3 regions of the Micromonospora sp. WMMD956 genome follow, and region 1 is predicted to be linked to each of the others. Evidence: riboswitches for the same ligand, from Rfam matches in the RefSeq annotation. Region 1 holds a riboswitch; each other region holds the start of a gene.
The links. Region 1 has a riboswitch for cyclic di-AMP ahead of O7628_RS23430 (C39 family peptidase). Riboswitches for the same ligand answer to the same signal wherever they lie in the genome.
Positions count from the first base shown of each region.

Region 2: it holds a riboswitch for cyclic di-AMP, as region 1 does, so the genes downstream of both, O7628_RS15440 (hypothetical protein) here and O7628_RS23430 (C39 family peptidase) in region 1, are expected to answer to the same signal.
Region 3: it holds a riboswitch for cyclic di-AMP, as region 1 does, so the genes downstream of both, O7628_RS04495 (hypothetical protein) here and O7628_RS23430 (C39 family peptidase) in region 1, are expected to answer to the same signal.

Region 1 is NZ_JARUBI010000005.1:5,338,755-5,344,152, reverse strand. It holds gene O7628_RS23435 (CDP-glycerol glycerophosphotransferase family protein) at 1-1,601, shown strand, start outside; gene O7628_RS23430 (C39 family peptidase) at 1,731-2,606, opposite strand; cyclic di-AMP (ydaO/yuaA leader) riboswitch at 2,827-2,969, opposite strand; gene O7628_RS23425 (hypothetical protein) at 3,417-4,190, opposite strand; gene O7628_RS23420 (hypothetical protein) at 4,335-4,715, opposite strand; gene O7628_RS23415 (acyltransferase) at 4,765-5,398, opposite strand, start outside.
Region 2 is NZ_JARUBI010000005.1:3,345,347-3,350,744, reverse strand. It holds gene O7628_RS15450 (heavy metal translocating P-type ATPase) at 1-825, opposite strand, end outside; gene O7628_RS15445 (YibE/F family protein) at 1,288-2,724, shown strand; cyclic di-AMP (ydaO/yuaA leader) riboswitch at 2,891-3,021, shown strand; gene O7628_RS15440 (hypothetical protein) at 3,026-4,051, shown strand; gene O7628_RS15435 (carbonic anhydrase) at 4,112-4,852, opposite strand; partial or broken gene O7628_RS15430 (helix-turn-helix domain-containing protein) at 5,025-5,333, shown strand.
Region 3 is NZ_JARUBI010000005.1:960,225-965,622, reverse strand. It holds gene O7628_RS04520 (cellulose binding domain-containing protein) at 1-151, shown strand, start outside; gene O7628_RS04515 (hypothetical protein) at 258-665, opposite strand; gene O7628_RS04510 (hypothetical protein) at 824-970, opposite strand; gene O7628_RS04505 (STAS domain-containing protein) at 1,311-1,673, shown strand; gene O7628_RS04500 (SRPBCC family protein) at 1,751-2,200, shown strand; gene O7628_RS04495 (hypothetical protein) at 2,250-3,320, opposite strand; cyclic di-AMP (ydaO/yuaA leader) riboswitch at 3,325-3,454, opposite strand; gene O7628_RS04490 (cation diffusion facilitator family transporter) at 3,608-4,522, opposite strand; gene O7628_RS04485 (AAA family ATPase) at 4,630-5,398, opposite strand, start outside.

The DNA of each region.
Region 1 (5,398 bases):
GGGGCCTGGCGCTCGCGGTGGCGGCCCTCGCCGCCGCCGGCTGGGAGCGCCGGGTCCGCCCGGCCGCCGACAGCACCGCCGAGGCGGTGCTGCTCGCCGCCGCCATCCTCGTCGGCTACGCGCGGCGGCTCGACGCCGGCTTCGACCCGGCGCTGGCGGCGACGGCCCTGGTGCTGCTGGGGCTGGCGCTGCTGGTGGGGCCGCTGCGGCAGGCCGGCGACCTGGAGATCCGGGCGGCGAACCTGCCGGTGCGGTCGTGGACCCCGCTGGTCGCGGCCCGGCTGGGCGACGCCCTGCTGGCGCTGCTCGCCGTGGTGGCGCTGGCCGCCGCCCTGGCGCTGCCGGCCTGGGTGGCCCTGCTGGCGGCCCTCGCCGTCGGCGCGGGGGCCGGTGCGGTCGCGGCGGACCTGGCGAAGCGGCGGTTCCGGCCCGGGGCGGGCGGCTCGGCGGCGGCCCGGGCGCTGCGGGCGCACCGGCCGGAGTTCCTGCTGCACTTCTCCGCCCCGCCCGGGTCGGAATACCAGGTCACCATGTGGCTGCCCTACCTGGAGCGGATCGGCCGGCCGTTCTTCGTGATGGTGCGGGAGCCGGAGTTCCTCGCCCCCATCGCGGCGGCCACCAGCGCCCCGGTGGTCTACTGCCCGACGCTGAAGGCGATGGACGAGGCGCTGGTGCCGGGCCTGAAGGTGGCGTTCTACGTCAACCACGGGGCGAAGAACAGCCACTGCATCCGGTTCTCGCAGCTCACCCACGTGCAGATCCACCACGGCGACAGCGACAAGGCCCCGAGCGCCAACCCGGTCACGGCGCTGTTCGACCGCAACTTCGTCGCCGGGCGGGCCGCGATCGACCGGTACGCCCGCGCCGGGGTGGACATCCCGGCGGAGAAGTTCGTCGTGGTCGGCCGCCCCCAGGTCGAGTCGATCGAGGTACGCCGCGCGCCGGCCACCGGCCTGGCGAATCCGACGGTGCTCTACACCCCGACCTGGACGGGGCACCACGCCGACGCCAACTACTGCTCGCTGCCGGTGGGCGAGACGATCGTGCGGGGGCTGCTGGCCCGGGGCGCGACGGTGATCCTGCGCGCCCACCCGTACACGGGGCAGAACCCGGCGTCGGCGCGGCAGCTCGCCCGGCTCACGGAGCTGCTGGCGGCGGACCGGGCCCGCACCGGTCGGCAGCACGTCTTCGGCGCGGCGGCCAGCCGCGAGCTGTCCCTGGTCGACTGCGTCAACCGCTCCGACGCCCTCGTCTCGGACGTCTCCGGGGTCATCTCCGACTACCTCTACTCCGGCAAGCCGTACGCGGTGACCGACATGGCCGGCGACGGCGACCGGTTCGTCGAGCGGTTCCCGCTGGCCGGCTCGGGCTACGTGCTGCGGCGCGACGCGGGCAACCTCGACGAGGTGCTCGGCCTGCTGCTGGACACCGACCCGAAGGCGGCGGCCCGCTGGGGCACCCGGGCGCACTACCTGGGCGACTTCCCGGTCGAGTCGTACGCCGAGGCGTTCCTGGCGGCGGCCCGCCGGGAGCTGGAGCCGGGCTGGAACCCGCCGGCCCCGCGCGCCGCCGACGCGATGACCCCCTCCCCCACCGCCTGATCGTCCCGCCCGTCGGCTCCTGGACGGTTCCTGCGCGCTTGTGGCAGAAGCCGAGGCTTCGGCGGGCAGACGGGCACCGGCCCCGGCTCTCTTGCGAAGAGAGCCGGGGCCGGCGGGGGGAGGGTGCTGTCAGGCCGAGTAGCCCCGCGTCGCCGCCCAGTGGGCCAGCGCGGCGGTGCTGATCCAGTACGCCGGGACGGCCGGGTCCGCCGAGTCGGCGATCCGCACGGTGCGCCCGGAGTCGCGGTAGCCGACGACGGCGATGTAGTGGCCGCCGGGGAACGAGTGCCAGCCGCCGTCGACGTCGGTGGCGTCGCCGGCGATGTTGACCACGACGCCGCGCCCGGCGCTGACCGCCTGCACCACGTCGGCCCGCAGCCGCTCCGCCTCAGCCGGGGTGGCGGCGCCGCCGGGGATCAGCCGGGTCCGGTACGGCTCGCCCTTGACCATCTCGTTGAGCACCCGAGTGGTGTCGTAGGCGGAGTTGGTGCCCATCTCGGTGGTGCCGAGGCGGACGGCCAGGGCGTCCTGGGTGCCGTCGACCCCGGTGGCGGAGAGCGCGTTGCGCACCGCCGCCGGGCCGCAGTAGTAGTAGGTGGTCTGGGCCTCGTAGTCGTAGTCGAGGACCTTGGTCGACGGCGGCTTCGGGGCCGCCGGCTTCGGCGTCGTCTTCTTCGGCGTCGACCTGGCGGTCAGGTCGGGGTTCGGGGTGGTCGGGGTGGCGCTCGGCGACGGCGAGGCGCTGCCCGGGGCGGCGGTCGCGGGCGGCGCGGCGACCCGGGCCTGGGCGCGGCTGGCCGCGCCGTCGAGGCGGGGCGCGACCTCGGCCACGGCGGCGTTGGTGGTCCGCTGCGGGGCGGGGTCGTCGTTGACGGCGGTGAGCAGCGCGCCGGTGCCGGAGGCCAGCAGCAGCGCCGCGGCGGAGCCGGCGACGACCTGGTAGGGGCGTTCCGTGGCGAGTCGCCGCAGGTGCCGCTTGAGCTGATCGTTCACGTGTTCCTCCACGGGGCGGGGCGGAAGCGGGGGCGCCCGGGCGCGCGTCGGCGCACGGCGGCGCGGACGTGTCCGCGGCCGGTGGGGTCCGCTTTCTGGGGGGACGCCCGTTCAGGCGGGCGTACGCAGGGGTGCGACGGTCAGTGCGCCGGCTCGACGGCGACGGACGCGGGCACCGGGCTCCGTGGTGGAGGAACAACCCGGGGGGTGGGGTCAAACTGCACGAGGATGGAACTCCTTCCGACACCGCCTACCGGGTTAGCTGACGGATTCGGGCGGGAAGATCGCCCTACCGCAGGCCGTGGCCCGCGGATTCACCCCGGACGTGCAATGGGTCCCCGGTTCGTGATGATCACGATTGAGCGGGTCGGCGCGGCGTCGCCTCTTGCGATCGGGTACCGCACCGGACGGGCCGACACTACTGGCCGACGGAAGCCCTGCCAACCCCCTCCGAACTGCTTAAACGTCCCATCGTCGGTCGATTTACCGGTCAGAAGAGACTGACGCGCCTCAATGGGAGGATCGGCCCAGGCGACGCCACCGGCCTGCAACGGGACAACCTGCCGCGATTGTCGGCGCATTGCGTCAAGAGATCGGACCGAATGGACCGGTTGCCCGGATTCGGACGGCCGTGACCCGGCTCACGGCAAATCCCGGAAGCCACCCCGGCCCGCCTTACCAAAGAGCGAGGCCCGCCCCTCCCCCTCCCCCCTCCCCCCTCGCTCCGGTGATCAAGAGAAAAGCGTCAGAGTTGATCTCCACGATGACGCAAACTTCTTGATCACCGGGCCCGGGGCGGTGGGGGGTGGGGGGTGGGTGGGGTCAGCCGATTCGGGCCGGGCGCCAGCGGGCCGGCCGCCAGCCGAGGGCCGGGACGAGCCGGCCGGCCACCGCCGCGCGGGGAGCCGGCGCGGGGGCGGGGCGGACGCGCTCGGCGGCGGCGTACGCCTCGGCGGCCAGCGCCCGGGCGGCCACGGCGGCCAGTTCGGCGTCGTCCCACGCGGCCCGCTCCCGCGCGGCGGCGGCCCGGTAGCGGGCCAGTCTGCCGTCCCGGACGGCCCGGGCCAGGACGACCTCCTGCTCCACCGGGTGCCGCCGGGGGTCCCAGCCGCCCCGGCAGGCGAAGACGTCGCAGAGCTGCCCGATGGACAGCTCGCCCCGCAGGTGGGCCGCCGTGGCGGCGTGGTGCAGCCAGCGTTCCCGGGCCGCGTACTCGGTGGGGGTGCGCGGGGTGTGCGGCGTCGGCAGCGCCCCCGCGTCGCGGAAGCGCCGCGCGGCGGTCTCCGCCTCGTCGTACGCCTGCCAGGCCCGCTCGGCGGCGTCCTGGGCGGCCGTCCAGGCGGCCCGGCGGCGGCGGGCGTTCTGCGCGGCCCCGGCGGCGGCCACCGCCACCTCGTCGGCGTACCGGCGCAGGTCGGCGACCGCCGGGGCGGGCGGGGCGGCGGGCCCGGCGGGGGCCTCGACGGCGGGCGGGTGGTCCCGCTCGGGGCGGGCGACCAGCACCGCGAGCACGGTGAGCGCCAGCACGAGCAGCACGGACCAGATGGCGGCGGCCAGCGGCACCTCGGTCAGGAACTGGTAGAGCACGATGTCCATGGTCGGCACCTCACGACGGTGGAGGCGGAACGGGATCCACGCCGCCGGGCGGGGCGCGGGCGGCGGGGGGGGTGGGGCGGCCGGCCCGGCAGGCGGGTGGGCGGCGCGGTTCGTCGGCGGCGGCGGGCGGGCCCGCCGTGCTGCTCAGGCGGCCGGCGGCGCGCGGGGGCCGGCGGCGGCGGGGACGAAACCGGTCGGCACCCGCTGCGGGGCCGACGCGGCGGCGGGCGGGCGACCGGCCCCGGCGGGCGACGGCCACGGGCCGATGGTGGCGGCGGCGGTGGTCGCGGCCCCTGCGGATCCGGGTGCCGCCACCACGGCGGCGGAAGCGGCAAGATCGGCGGCGGCGGAAGCGGCGGCGACCGCGCCGGCCGGGCCGGGGTCGACGCCGCCGGGAACCACCGCGCCCGCCGGCAGCGCCGCGGCGCCGAGGGAGAACGCGACCACGACGGCGAGCGTCGCCAGCATCCGCGCCGTCCAGCGCGCGACCCACCACAGGGGACAGGTCAGCGCGACGGGAAGCACCCGTCCACGCTACCGCCACCGGTCGCGCGACGCGCCGCCGGCGGGCGGGTCAGCTGCTCGGCGCGGCGCGGCGCACCACCGGCGGGTGGGCGGCGGCCGGCGGGCGGGGGCGGCGCGGGGGCCCGAGCCGGCGGGTCAGCGGCATCTCGACCCAGCGGTGCAACAGCGCGGCCAGACCGAGGTTGACCAGCAGGAAGCCGACCGCCGCCAGGGGGCCCCACCAGCCCGGCAGGCCCGTGCCGAGCCGGTCGGCAAGCCGCAGGACGGTGATCATGACGAAGACGTGCACCAGATAGAAGGCGAAGGAGACCTCGCCGAGCCAGACCATCGGCCGGGACCGCCACGGCGTCCGCGCGCCGCGCACGTCCGCGTCGGCGGCGGCCACGATGACCAGCAGGTACGCCGCCGCGAGCAGCGCCGCCCACAGCTCGGCGCGGATCCACTGGGCGGCGACCACCCAGGTGACGACGAAGATGGCGCTGGCGGCGGTGAGCCCGGGCCCACGCCAGCGCCCCCTGCGCAGCAGCTCGGCGGCGGCCACCCCCATCCAGAACTCCAGCGACCGCACGACCGGGAAGATCTGGGTGAACCACCAGGTGCTCTCCTGCGGCACCAGGCGCTGCCCCGGCCAGAGCGCCACGATCAGCAGCGGCACGGCCGCCACCACCGCCCACAGCGCCCCG
Region 2 (5,398 bases), 2.0 Mb from region 1:
GTCGGGGTCGCCCAGGGCGGACCAGACCACAACCGTCAGCACGGCGGTGGCGGTCGCGACGTAGAACAGCCAGGCCGCGAAGCGGTCGGCGAGCACCTGGGCCCGGCCGCTGGAGCGCTGGGCCTCGGCGACCATGCGCTGGATGCCGGCGAGGGTGGTCTCCTCTCCGGTGGCCTGCACCTCGACCCGGATCGCCGAGTCCGTGGCCACCGTGCCCGCCACCACCCGGTCGCCGGCCGACCGGTCGACCGGGCGGGACTCGCCCGTGATCATGGATTCGTCCAGCTCGGCGGCCCCGCCGACGACCCGGCCGTCGGCCGGCACCCGACCGCCGGGCCGGACCAGCAGCACGTCGCCGACGCGCAGCGCGGCCACGGGGACCCGCTCGGTGCCGCCGTCGGGCCCGACCCGCTCCGCGTCGTCGGGCAGCAGCGCGGCCAGCGCCGCGAGGGCGCCCCGGGCCTGGCCGATCGCCTTCATCTCCTGCCAGTGCCCGAGCAGCATGATGGTGACCAGCGCCGCCAGCTCCCACCAGAAGTCCAGGTCGAACGCGCCGGCGCTGGTGGCCAGCGACGCGGCGTACGCCACGCTGATCGCCATCGCGATGAGCAGCATCATGCCCGGTGCCCGGTCGCGCAGCTCCCGGACCGCGCCGACCAGGAACGGCCACCCGCCCCACCAGAAGACCGCCGAGCCGAGCACCGGGCCGACCAGGGCCCGGCCGGGGAACTCCAGCGAGTAGCCGAACCAGTCCATCACCATGTGGCTGGTGACGACGATCGGCAGGGTCAACGCGAGGCAGACCCAGAACCGGCGGCGGAACATCTCCGGGTCGTGCCCGGCGTGCTTGTCGTGCCCGCCGTGCCCGGCGTGGTGGTCGCGCTCGGCATGGATGGCGTGCCCGACCTGGGTGGGGTGCCCGGTGCGATCGGCGTGCGCGTCGTGGGCCATGTCTCCAACATGCCCTGCCGCCCGTCGATCCGGCGGCATGTCGGCCATGTGGCGGTATCACGGCGGCCGGAACACCGCCATGTCGCCGACATGGTGTCGGTCGACCTGCGTTCGCAGGTGAGGGTGGCTACGATTCCGGGCGGTGGGACGCGGGATGCCGCTCCGGACGGCCGGCGGAGCGGTAGACCGGGGCCGACGGAGAGGGAGACCAGGGGCCGGAGGAACGGAAGGCCGGGCGGCGGGAGCCGGGCGTCCGGCGCCGACCGATCGCCCGCCACGCTGAACCGTCCGGGCCGCCGGGCCGTATCCCGCGCTGACACCGTTTGGAGATCGTCGATGGGCGCCGACCACAACCGACCCGCCCCGCCCACCCCGCCGGGGGTGCGGCGGGTCCTCGTCGCGACCGTGGTGCCCCTCTTCGTGATCACCGTGATCGCGGCGGTCGTCCTGTGGCCCCGCGCCGGCGGCCCGGAGGTCGACGGCGGTTCGCCGGTGCCCCGCTACCACGGCACGGTGACCCGGGTGGTCACCGAGGAGTGCCCGCCGCAGCCCGAGACGCCGGAGGGCGGCGGGCCGGGCGTCGCGGACGGCCCGTGCGGCACCGTGACCGTCCGGGTGGAGCAGGGGCCGGACGCCGGGCGGCAGGTCGAGACGCCGGTCCCGACCGGCCCGGGCGCGCCCACCGTCGCCGTCGACGACCGGATCGTGCTGGTGAAACTCACCGATCCGGCGGACCCGACCGCGAGCGCCTACAACATCGCCGAGCACCAGCGTGGCGCCCCGCTGATCTGGCTGGCGGTGGTGTTCGCGCTGGCGATCGTCGCGTTCGGCCGCTGGCGGGGGGTGGCCGCCCTCGCCGGGCTCGCCGCCACCTTCGCCATCCTGCTGACCTTCGTGCTGCCCGGCATCGGCGCGGGCGGGTCGCCGCTGCCGATCGCCGTCGTCGGCTCCGCGCTGATCATGTTCGTGGTGCTGTACCTCACCCACGGGGTCACCGCGCAGACGTCGGTGGCCGTCCTCGGCACCCTCGGCAGCCTGGTGCTCACCGGCCTGCTGGGCACGCTGGCCACGGCCGCCACCCACCTCACCGGGTACGGCAGCGAGGACGCGACCACCCTGTCGATGTTCCGGGGCGACGTGGACCTGCACGGCCTGCTCCTGGCCGGCATCATCATCGGGTCGCTCGGGGTGCTCGACGACGTCACCGTGACCCAGGCGGCCACCGTCACCGAGCTGGCGCACGCCAACCCGGGGCTGTCCCGGTTGCAGCTCTACCGGGCGGCCACCCGCGTCGGCCGGGCGCACATCGCCTCCACGGTCAACACGATCGTGCTGGCGTACGCGGGCGCGTCGCTGCCGCTGCTGCTCCTGCTCACCGCCGACTCCCGCCCCGTGACCGAGATCCTGACCAGCGAGTTCCTCGCCCAGGAGATCGTCCGCAGCGCGGTCGCCACGCTGGGTCTGATCGCCGCCGTGCCGCTCACCACCGGGCTGGCCGCCGTGGTCACGGCGGCAGGGCGCACGGCAGCGGGTCCCACGACGGCGGGACCCACGGCGGGGCACGGGGCCGCGCCCCGGACCCGCCAGGCGGGCGGCGGGGACGTGCCGGCGGCGCGTACCCACGGGGGCGGGCGGCGGACCGCGGACCGCGATCTCGCGCTGGAGGCGCTCGGCGGCGGCCGGGCGGCCGAGGGATTCCCCGACGACCACGCCCCCACCCACCCCCCGGCCGGACGGCCGCACCGAGAAGGAGGCACGGAGACCGCATGGTGACACTGCGCAGCGTGACCGGCGGCGGCATCCGCCCTGAGAAGCGCATCACTGATTACCGACGGCGATTACGAAATGACGCTTTTAGTCGGCATCCGGACGTAGCTCCCCGCATGTGCTCTCGGGTAACCTCGCTGCCGGTCACCGCCGAAGGCGCGAAGCGGCGCCTGCGGTGCCGCCGCCCAATCGCCGCGAGGCGAGCCGGGGAACCAGGTGCCCGGGGTGAATCCGCGCGAGCGGTAGGGGCCGCTTCCGCCCCGAACCCGTCAGCTAACCCGGTCGGCGGTCGATGGAAGGGAACACTGTGACGGCACCCCTGCACCGCTGGTTGACACCCGTGGTGGCCGTGCTCGCTGCCCTGGCGGTCGTCGCCGGGCCGGCCGCCCCGGCGCTCGCCCTGCCCGCCGCTGCCCCCCAGCCCTCGGGGCACGAGGAGGACGACGAGCCCCAGCTCATCACCGACGTGATCGAGGCGACGAACCGGGACTACGTCCAGGCCAAGTCGAAGCTCGAAAAGTCCAAGAAGCGCCAGGCCCAGCTCGCCGACGAGGTGCGGAAGGCCCAGGAGGAGCTGGACGCGCTCGCGCCGCAGGTCGGCGAGATGGCCGCGCAGTCGTACCGGACCGGGCGGGTCGGTGCGATGGCGATGCTGCTGGAGAGCAACAGCCCGGACTCGTTTGTCAAGCGCGCCTCCGCCCTCGACGAGCTGAACATGGTCAACGCCAACAAGCTGGCCGAGGTCAGCGCGGCGAAGAACCGCGCCGAGCAGGCCAAGCTCGCGCTCGACGCCGAGGTGCGCGAGCAGCAGAAGCAGGCGTCGGTCATGGCGAAGAAGAAGCACGACGCCGAGAAGGCGCTCGCGCTGGTCGGCGGCAAGGGCTTCACCGGCGGCCTGGTCAACGCCACGTCCCCGGTCGCGCGGATCGCGCCGGGCCGGACGTCGGACGGCACCTGGCGGCCGGAGTCGTGCAGCGAGAACGACCCCACCACCTCCGGCTGCGTGACGCCCCGCACGCTGCACGCCTACAAGGAGGTCAAGCGGGCCGGCTTCAACCGGTTCGTGGGCTGCTACCGGCCGGGCGGGCCGTGGGAGCACCCCAAGGGTCGGGCCTGCGACTGGTCGCTCCAGAACAGCGGCTTCTCCCCCTGGCACAACAACGACACCCGGATGTACGGCAACAACCTCGCCGCGTTCCTCATCCGCAACGCCGACCGGCTCGGCATCTACTACGTCATCTGGAACCGGCAGATCTGGTTCCCGGCGAACGGCTGGAGTTCCTACAGCGGACCGTCCAACCACACCGACCACGTGCACATGTCGCTGCTCTGACGCGGCGCGCCGCGCACGACGAGAGGGGCCGTCCCGCTACGGGGCGGCCCCTCTCGCGTCTCAGGCGGCGGCGGCCGCCGGGGTGGGGTCCGTGGCCATGGCGGCCGGCACGGCGGCCACCGTCCGCACCCCGCCGGCACTGAGCCGGTACGACATCCCGACTACCGCGCACCGGCCCGCGTCGACCTCGGCGGCCAGCACGGGCGACCGGTCGAGCATCGCCTCGACCGTGCACGCGATGTGGATGTCGACGATCTCGTCGATGCTCTCGACGCCCCGCTCGGCGGCCCGGTGCAGGCTGGGCACCACGGCGTCGACCACGGCCCGCAGGTTTCCGGCGGGCTCGCTGCCGGTGCCGGTCGCCGCCTTGGCCGCCTGCACCGCCCCGCAGGAGTCGTGGCCGAGCACCACCACCAGGGGGGTGCCCAGCACGGTCACGGCGTACTCGACGCTGCCCAGCACCTCGGGGCCGACGGTGTGCCCGGCGGTGCGCACCACGAAGAGGTCACCCAGGCCGCGGTCGAAGATGATCTCGGCGGCGAGGCGGGAGTCGGAGCAGCCGACGATCACCGCGAACGGGTTCTGGCCGTCGGCGACGGCCGCCCGGTGACCGGCGTCCTGGTTGGGGTGGCGCGGCGTCCCGGTGACGAAGCGGTGGTTGCCGGCGTGCAGCTCGGCGAGGGCCCGGGCCGGGGTGCAGCGAGCACCCGGGGTGCCCGGTTCGCCCGGTCGCCCGACGGACGTGCGGGGATCGAGCTGCCCGGAGCCCGCCTGAGCCATCGACATGCTGGACTGCTCCATGCCCCATCACCTCGTCATTCACGCGCACGACCAGTTCCCCCACGGTCACACGCAGCAAAAGGCACGTCAAGCGTTACGTGATACACATTTCCTGCGTTGGGAAGGGGTTGCGCAGGCCCGCGCCTCGGTCCGCGCAGGCCCAGGAGCGTGGGCGTCGTCGCCGAGCCCTAACATGTCGGACATGGCGACGACAGCAGGCGGGAACGGGAGCACCCGGAACTGGACGTTCCTCACCAACCACGGTCACGTCCTGCTCGCCATCGCCCGCAACCCGACCGCCCGGCTGCGGGACGTCGCGGACGAGGTGGGCGTGACCGAGCGTGCGGCCCAGGCGATCGTGGCCGACCTGGAGGCCGGCGGCTACCTGCGGCGGACCCGGGTCGGCCGGCGCAACGAATACACGGTCAACCCCAGCGGCCACTTCCGCCACCCGGCCGAGGCGGACCGCCAGGTCGGCGACCTGCTCGCCCTCTTCACCACCGAGCAGGCCGAACGGCGCACCCCGGACCAGGCCGAACGACAGGCCCCGGACCAGGCCGAACGGCG
Region 3 (5,398 bases), 4.4 Mb from region 1:
CACCTACACCCAGACCGGGGCGCAGGTCGTGGTGCGGGACGCGGGCTGGAACGGGGCGCTGCCGGTCGGCGGCAGCACCACCTTCGGCTTCGTCGCCAGCGGGACCGGGGCCAACTCGACCCCGGCGATCCTGACCTGCACGGCCAACTGACCGCACACTGACCGCCCCGCGCGGTCCCGAGACGCCGGGCCGGCCTCCCCGCACGGAGGCCGGCCCGGTGCATGTCTCGAAGGGGCTCGGGTATTCGCCGGGCGGCTCAGCCGTCCAGGCCGACCGGGGAGTTGGGCCGGTCGACGTCGACGAACTCGATCTCCTCGACGTCGCGCTCGCCCCGCCGCCCGGCGGCCCGCGCCGCCGAACCGGCGGCCCAGCCGATCGCCGCCCCGGCCAGGGCGGCCCCGACCAGCAGCGCCCAGGGCAGGGCGGGCCGGCGACCGGCGAGCGCGTCGAAGGCCCGCACCGCCCGGCGGCGCGCCTCGTCGGCCGCGGAGCCGACCAGGTCGCCCGCGTCGTCGGCGAGGCCCGAGCCGCTGCGCCGGGCGGAGCGGGCGGTGTCGCGCACGCTGTCCCCGGCGGAGACGACGGCGGAGGCCAGGTGCTGCCAGGCCTGGTCCGCGATCCGCTCCGGCTTGCTGCGGCGCTCCAGCAGGTTGGTTCCGAACATCGTGCTACCTCCTCGGGTGCCGAAGCTTGCGGCCACTTCGGACTGCGGCGTGGGACCGGTGGGCGGCCGACGCGCCGGGCACTGTCCCGGCGCGGTCCGCCCACCGGGGCAGTGCCCCGCCCGACGCCGCCGCAAACCCCGGCGCGTCGGCCGTGCCCTCAGCGTACGGACACCACCGCCGCGCCCCGGGCGAAGTCGTCGTCGTCATCGTCATCGTCGTCGTCCCCGGCGCCGCCGAAGCCGCAGGCCAGCATGAGTGCGAGCAGCGCGCCGACGCCGGCCAGGCCGGCCAGTCTCCGGATCATGGGGGTGGTTCCTTCCGTGCTGCGGGTGTGGACGCCGCCGATGCTAGGCGGGGCGGGCAACGGCGGCGGGTCCGGCCGGTGACGGAAGGTGGTCACACGCCCGGGGTGCGGGGTGCGCGCAAAGGTCAGGGGAGACCGCTACCCTGGGTCGGCGACACCGGCCCCGGGCCGGTCGTCCGGCAAACAGGATCTGAAAAGTCCGGATAAGGGCAGCGTGTTTTGCCCTGATCCACGAATTGCTCATCCCGAGGGGTGGCGACCGAGGCCATCGGAGGAATACTCTCGGTCGCGGCCCGCGTACTGATGAGGCGCCCGTCAACGGGCGAGTGGAGGTGCTCGCGTGAGCCTGTCGATCGTGAAGTCGGTTCTTTCCGGTGGTGTCATCGAAATCGCCCCGCGCGGTGAGATCGACGTCGACACCGCGTACGAGGTGCGTGAAGCCATCGCCGAGGTGCTCACCAAGGGGCGGCCCGCCCGCATCGAGCTGAACATGCGTCTCGTCACCTTCATCGACTCCGTCGGCATCAGCGCGATGGTGGCCGGCTTCCAGACCGCCGAGGTCAGCGGGGTGAAGCTGGTCGTCACCGAGCCGAGCCGGTTCGTGCACCGGCAGCTCTGGGTGACCGGCCTGCTCGGCCTCTTCGGCGCCCCGGAGCCCTACCTCGCGGGCACGGCCACCCCCGAGGTGCTGCCGGGCGCCTGACGCGGCCGCCGGCGCAGGTCCACGTGCCGGGGCGTTCGGCCCTTCCCCCACGCCCCCGGGTGGGGGACGATCGACGGATGCCCCGGCGCGAGAGCTTCCAGTACTCGGTCCAGGCCCGCTGCCCGCGGGCGGAGGCGGTGGCGCTGCTCAGTGACCCCGCCCGGCAGACCGAGCTGCATCCGTTGATCACGCGGGTGCGCCGGCTGCCGCCCCGGCCGGGCGCCCTGGCCAGCTACGCGATCACCGACCAGCTCGCCGCCGGGCCGGTGCGCTTCGGGGTGACATACCACGCGGACGTGCTGACGGTGACCGACGACGAGATCGTCACGGTGGCCCGGCAGCGGCCGGCCACGACGGTGCGTAACCACACCCGGCTGCGCGACGAGCCGGACGGCCTCCTCCGCGTCGACGTGGAGATCACCCTGGCCGCGCCGACGCCGCTGTTCGCGTACGCCTTCCGGCAGGCCCGCTCGGCGCACCTCGGGCTGGCCCGCCGGCTCGGCGAGGTGCTCGGCCGGGCGGCGTAGCGCCCGGCGACCCGCCCCCGGTGGGGGAGGGCCGCCGTGGCGCGGTGGCTCAGATCACCGACAGGTGCACGTGGTTGGTGTGGTCGCTGGACGGGTCCCCGTTTCCGCCGCTGTACGCCTTCCAGCCGCTGCTGGGCAGCCAGATTTGCTTGAACCAGATCACGTAGAGCACGGCGAGCCGGTCGGCGTTGCGCACGAAGTACGCCGCCAGGTTGTTGCCGTAGGTGCGGTCCCCGCCGCTGGCCACGCCGCCGAAGCCGCCCTTCTGCGCGGCGAAGTCGCAGGCCCGGCCCTTCGGGTGCTCGCCGGAGCCGCCGGGCCGGTAGCAGGAGACGTACCGGGTGAAGCCGGCGGCCTTGGCCTGGTTGAGCGCGTGCAGGGTGCGCGGGGTGATGCAGCCGTTGGCCGGGGTGGGGTCGTTGACGCTGCACGACTCCGCCGGCCAGGAGCCGTCGGAGTTGCGCTTCGCGGGGGTGGCGTTCGCGCTGGAGGTGCCGCCCGGGCTGGACCCGCCGCTGCTGCTGCTGGCCTTGTCGTTGGCCACGGTGAGGGCCCGCTCGGCCTGCTCCTTGCGCTTGCCCATCAGCGCGACCTGCTTGCGCTGCTCGCGGATCTCGCCGTCGAGGGCCTGCCGGGTCTTCGTCGCCTCGTCCCGGGTGGTCAGCAGCTCGCGCAGCGCGCGGTCCTCGTTCGCGGCGATCGTGTCGAGCGCGGCGGCCCGGTCGAGGAACCCCTCGGGGGAGCTGCTGTCGAGCAGCACCGAGGCGGCGGTGAGCCGGCCCTTCTTGTACGCCACCCCGGCGATCTCGCCGACCTTGGCGCCCCGGGTGACCAGCTCGGCCTCGACCGTCTTGAGCTGGCCGCCGAGCTGCTGCTGCCGCTTCACCGAGCGGTCGAGGGCGGTCTTGGCCTCCAGGTAGCCCTTGCTGGCCGCCTCGAGCTGGGCGCGCAGGGCGGGCGTGCCGCCCTCCTCGTCGTCACCGGGCGCGGCGAGCAGGCCGACCGGCGGCGCGGCCCCGGCCGGCGTCACCGGCGCGACCCCGAGGCCGACGGCGAGCGTCAGCGCCAGCGCCGCCGCCACCCGGGCGGCGATCCTTCCTACAGGTGCCACTACTGGCATGTGCGTGTCCTTCCGTCAGCCGCCGACCGGGTTAGCTGACGGGTTCGGGACGGAAGATCCCTACCGCTGGAGCGGATGCACCCCACACACATGGTTCCCCGGCTCGCCCACGGGCGATTAGGCGGCGGCCACCACAGGCGCCGGAGGGCGCCGCCCGGCGGTGGCCGGGGCTGAGCCTACCGGTGCAGATGGGGCCAGCGCTGCCTCCGTGACGGAGGGTACGCGGATGAAACCTGTCAAGTCGGCTATTCGGCCGCGAATGTCGCAAAAATTGCTGGATTCCCGTCTCACCAGCCGGCCGGGCCGCAGCCGTCGCGGGCCGCTCCGGGCTCGACCTGCAACGTGGCGTGCTCGATGTGGAAGTCCTCGTGCAGGGCGGTGCGGGCGGCGGTCAGCACCGCGCCGACCTCCGCGCCGGGCGCCATGGTCAGGTGGGCCGAGGCGACCTCCATGCCGGAGGTCAGCGTCCAGACGTGCAGGTCGTGCACCTCGACCACGCCGGGCACGGCGGCCAGCCGGTCGTGCACGGCGGTCACCTGGAGGTGCTCCGGCGCGGCCTGCACCAGGATGCGCACCGCGGCCCGCCCGAGCCGCCAGGTGCGGGGCAGGATGAACACGCCGATCGCGACGGCCACCGCCGGGTCCGCCCACCACCAGCCGGTCGCCATGATCAGCACCGCCGCGCCGATCACGCCGACCGACCCGAGCAGGTCGCCCAGCACCTCCAGGTACGCCCCGCGCATGTTGATGCTCTCCTTCGCCCCGCTGCGCAGCAGGGCGAACGCGGCGACGTTGGCGAGCAGGCCCAGCACCGCCACCACGAGCATCGGGCCGGTGGTCACCTCGGGCGGGTCGCCGAAACGGCGGACGGCCTCGACGAGGACGTAGACGGCGACGCCGCTGAGCAGCAGGGCGTTGCCGAGCGCGGCGAGCACCTCCAGCCGGTAGAGCCCGAAGGTGCGCTGCGGGTCGGCGGTGGCCCGGCGGGTGGCGGTGATCGCGGCGAGCGCCATGCCGATGCCGAGCACGTCGGTGAACATGTGCCCGGCGTCGGAGAGCAGCGCCAGCGAGCCGGTGCCGAGCGCGGTCGCCGCCTCGACGATCATCAGCGCGGCGAGCAGCGCGAACGCCGCCCAGAGCCGCCCCGAGTGGCGGTCCGCCACGTTCGCCGCCCCGTGGTGGTGGTCATGCCCTGCGCCCACGCCCGCGCCCTCCGTCCGTGATCCCCGCCCGGCCCAATCTATGCTCACATCGCAATATGTGCAAGTGATCGACAGCGGTCCGGCCCGGGAACGGCCGGGGCGGGCGGTCAGCCCGTCGGGTCGATCGTGACGAGGCGCTGGGTCGCCCGGGACAGCGCCACGTACAGCGTCCGCACGCCCGAGCCCGGATCGGCCCGGATCTCGCCCGGGGCGACCAGCACCACCCCGTCGTACTCCATGCCCTTGGCCTGGAGGCTGGTCACCACCTGCAGGCGCGGCGCGGCCCGGCCCGCCAGCCAGCCCGCGACCTCGTCGCGGCGCGGCACCGGCGTGATCACCCCGACCGTGCCCTCCACCTCGCCGAGCAGCTCGCCGACCGCCGCGACGGTCGCCGCCGCCAGCCCGGCCGCCGGCACGGTCAGCTCGACCGGGGCCACGCCGGTCGACCGCACCGCCCGGGGCAGCGCCAGGTCCGGGTAGAGCCGGCGGATCTCCGCCGCCGCCACCGCGAAGATCTCCGCCGAGTTGCGGTAGTTGGTGGTCAGCTCGAACTCGTGCCGCCGCCGCCGGCCCAGCGCCGCGTCCCGCGCCCGGGTCAGCTCCTGCGGGTCCCCCGTCCACGCGGTCTGCGCCGGGTCGCCCACCACCGTCCAGGACGCCAGCCGGCCGCGCCGACCGATCATCCGCCACTGCATCGGCGACACGTCCTGCGCCTCGTCGACCACCACGTGCGCGAAGTCGCGGTAGTCCTCCGGCCGCTCCCGGGCCGCCTCCCGCGCCGCCCGCTGCCGGTCGGCGTGCGTGCTCAGCTCGCGGACGCCCCCGGCGAGCTGGAACGGGTCGCGCTTCGCCCGCTTCGGCTGCACCGGCTTGCCC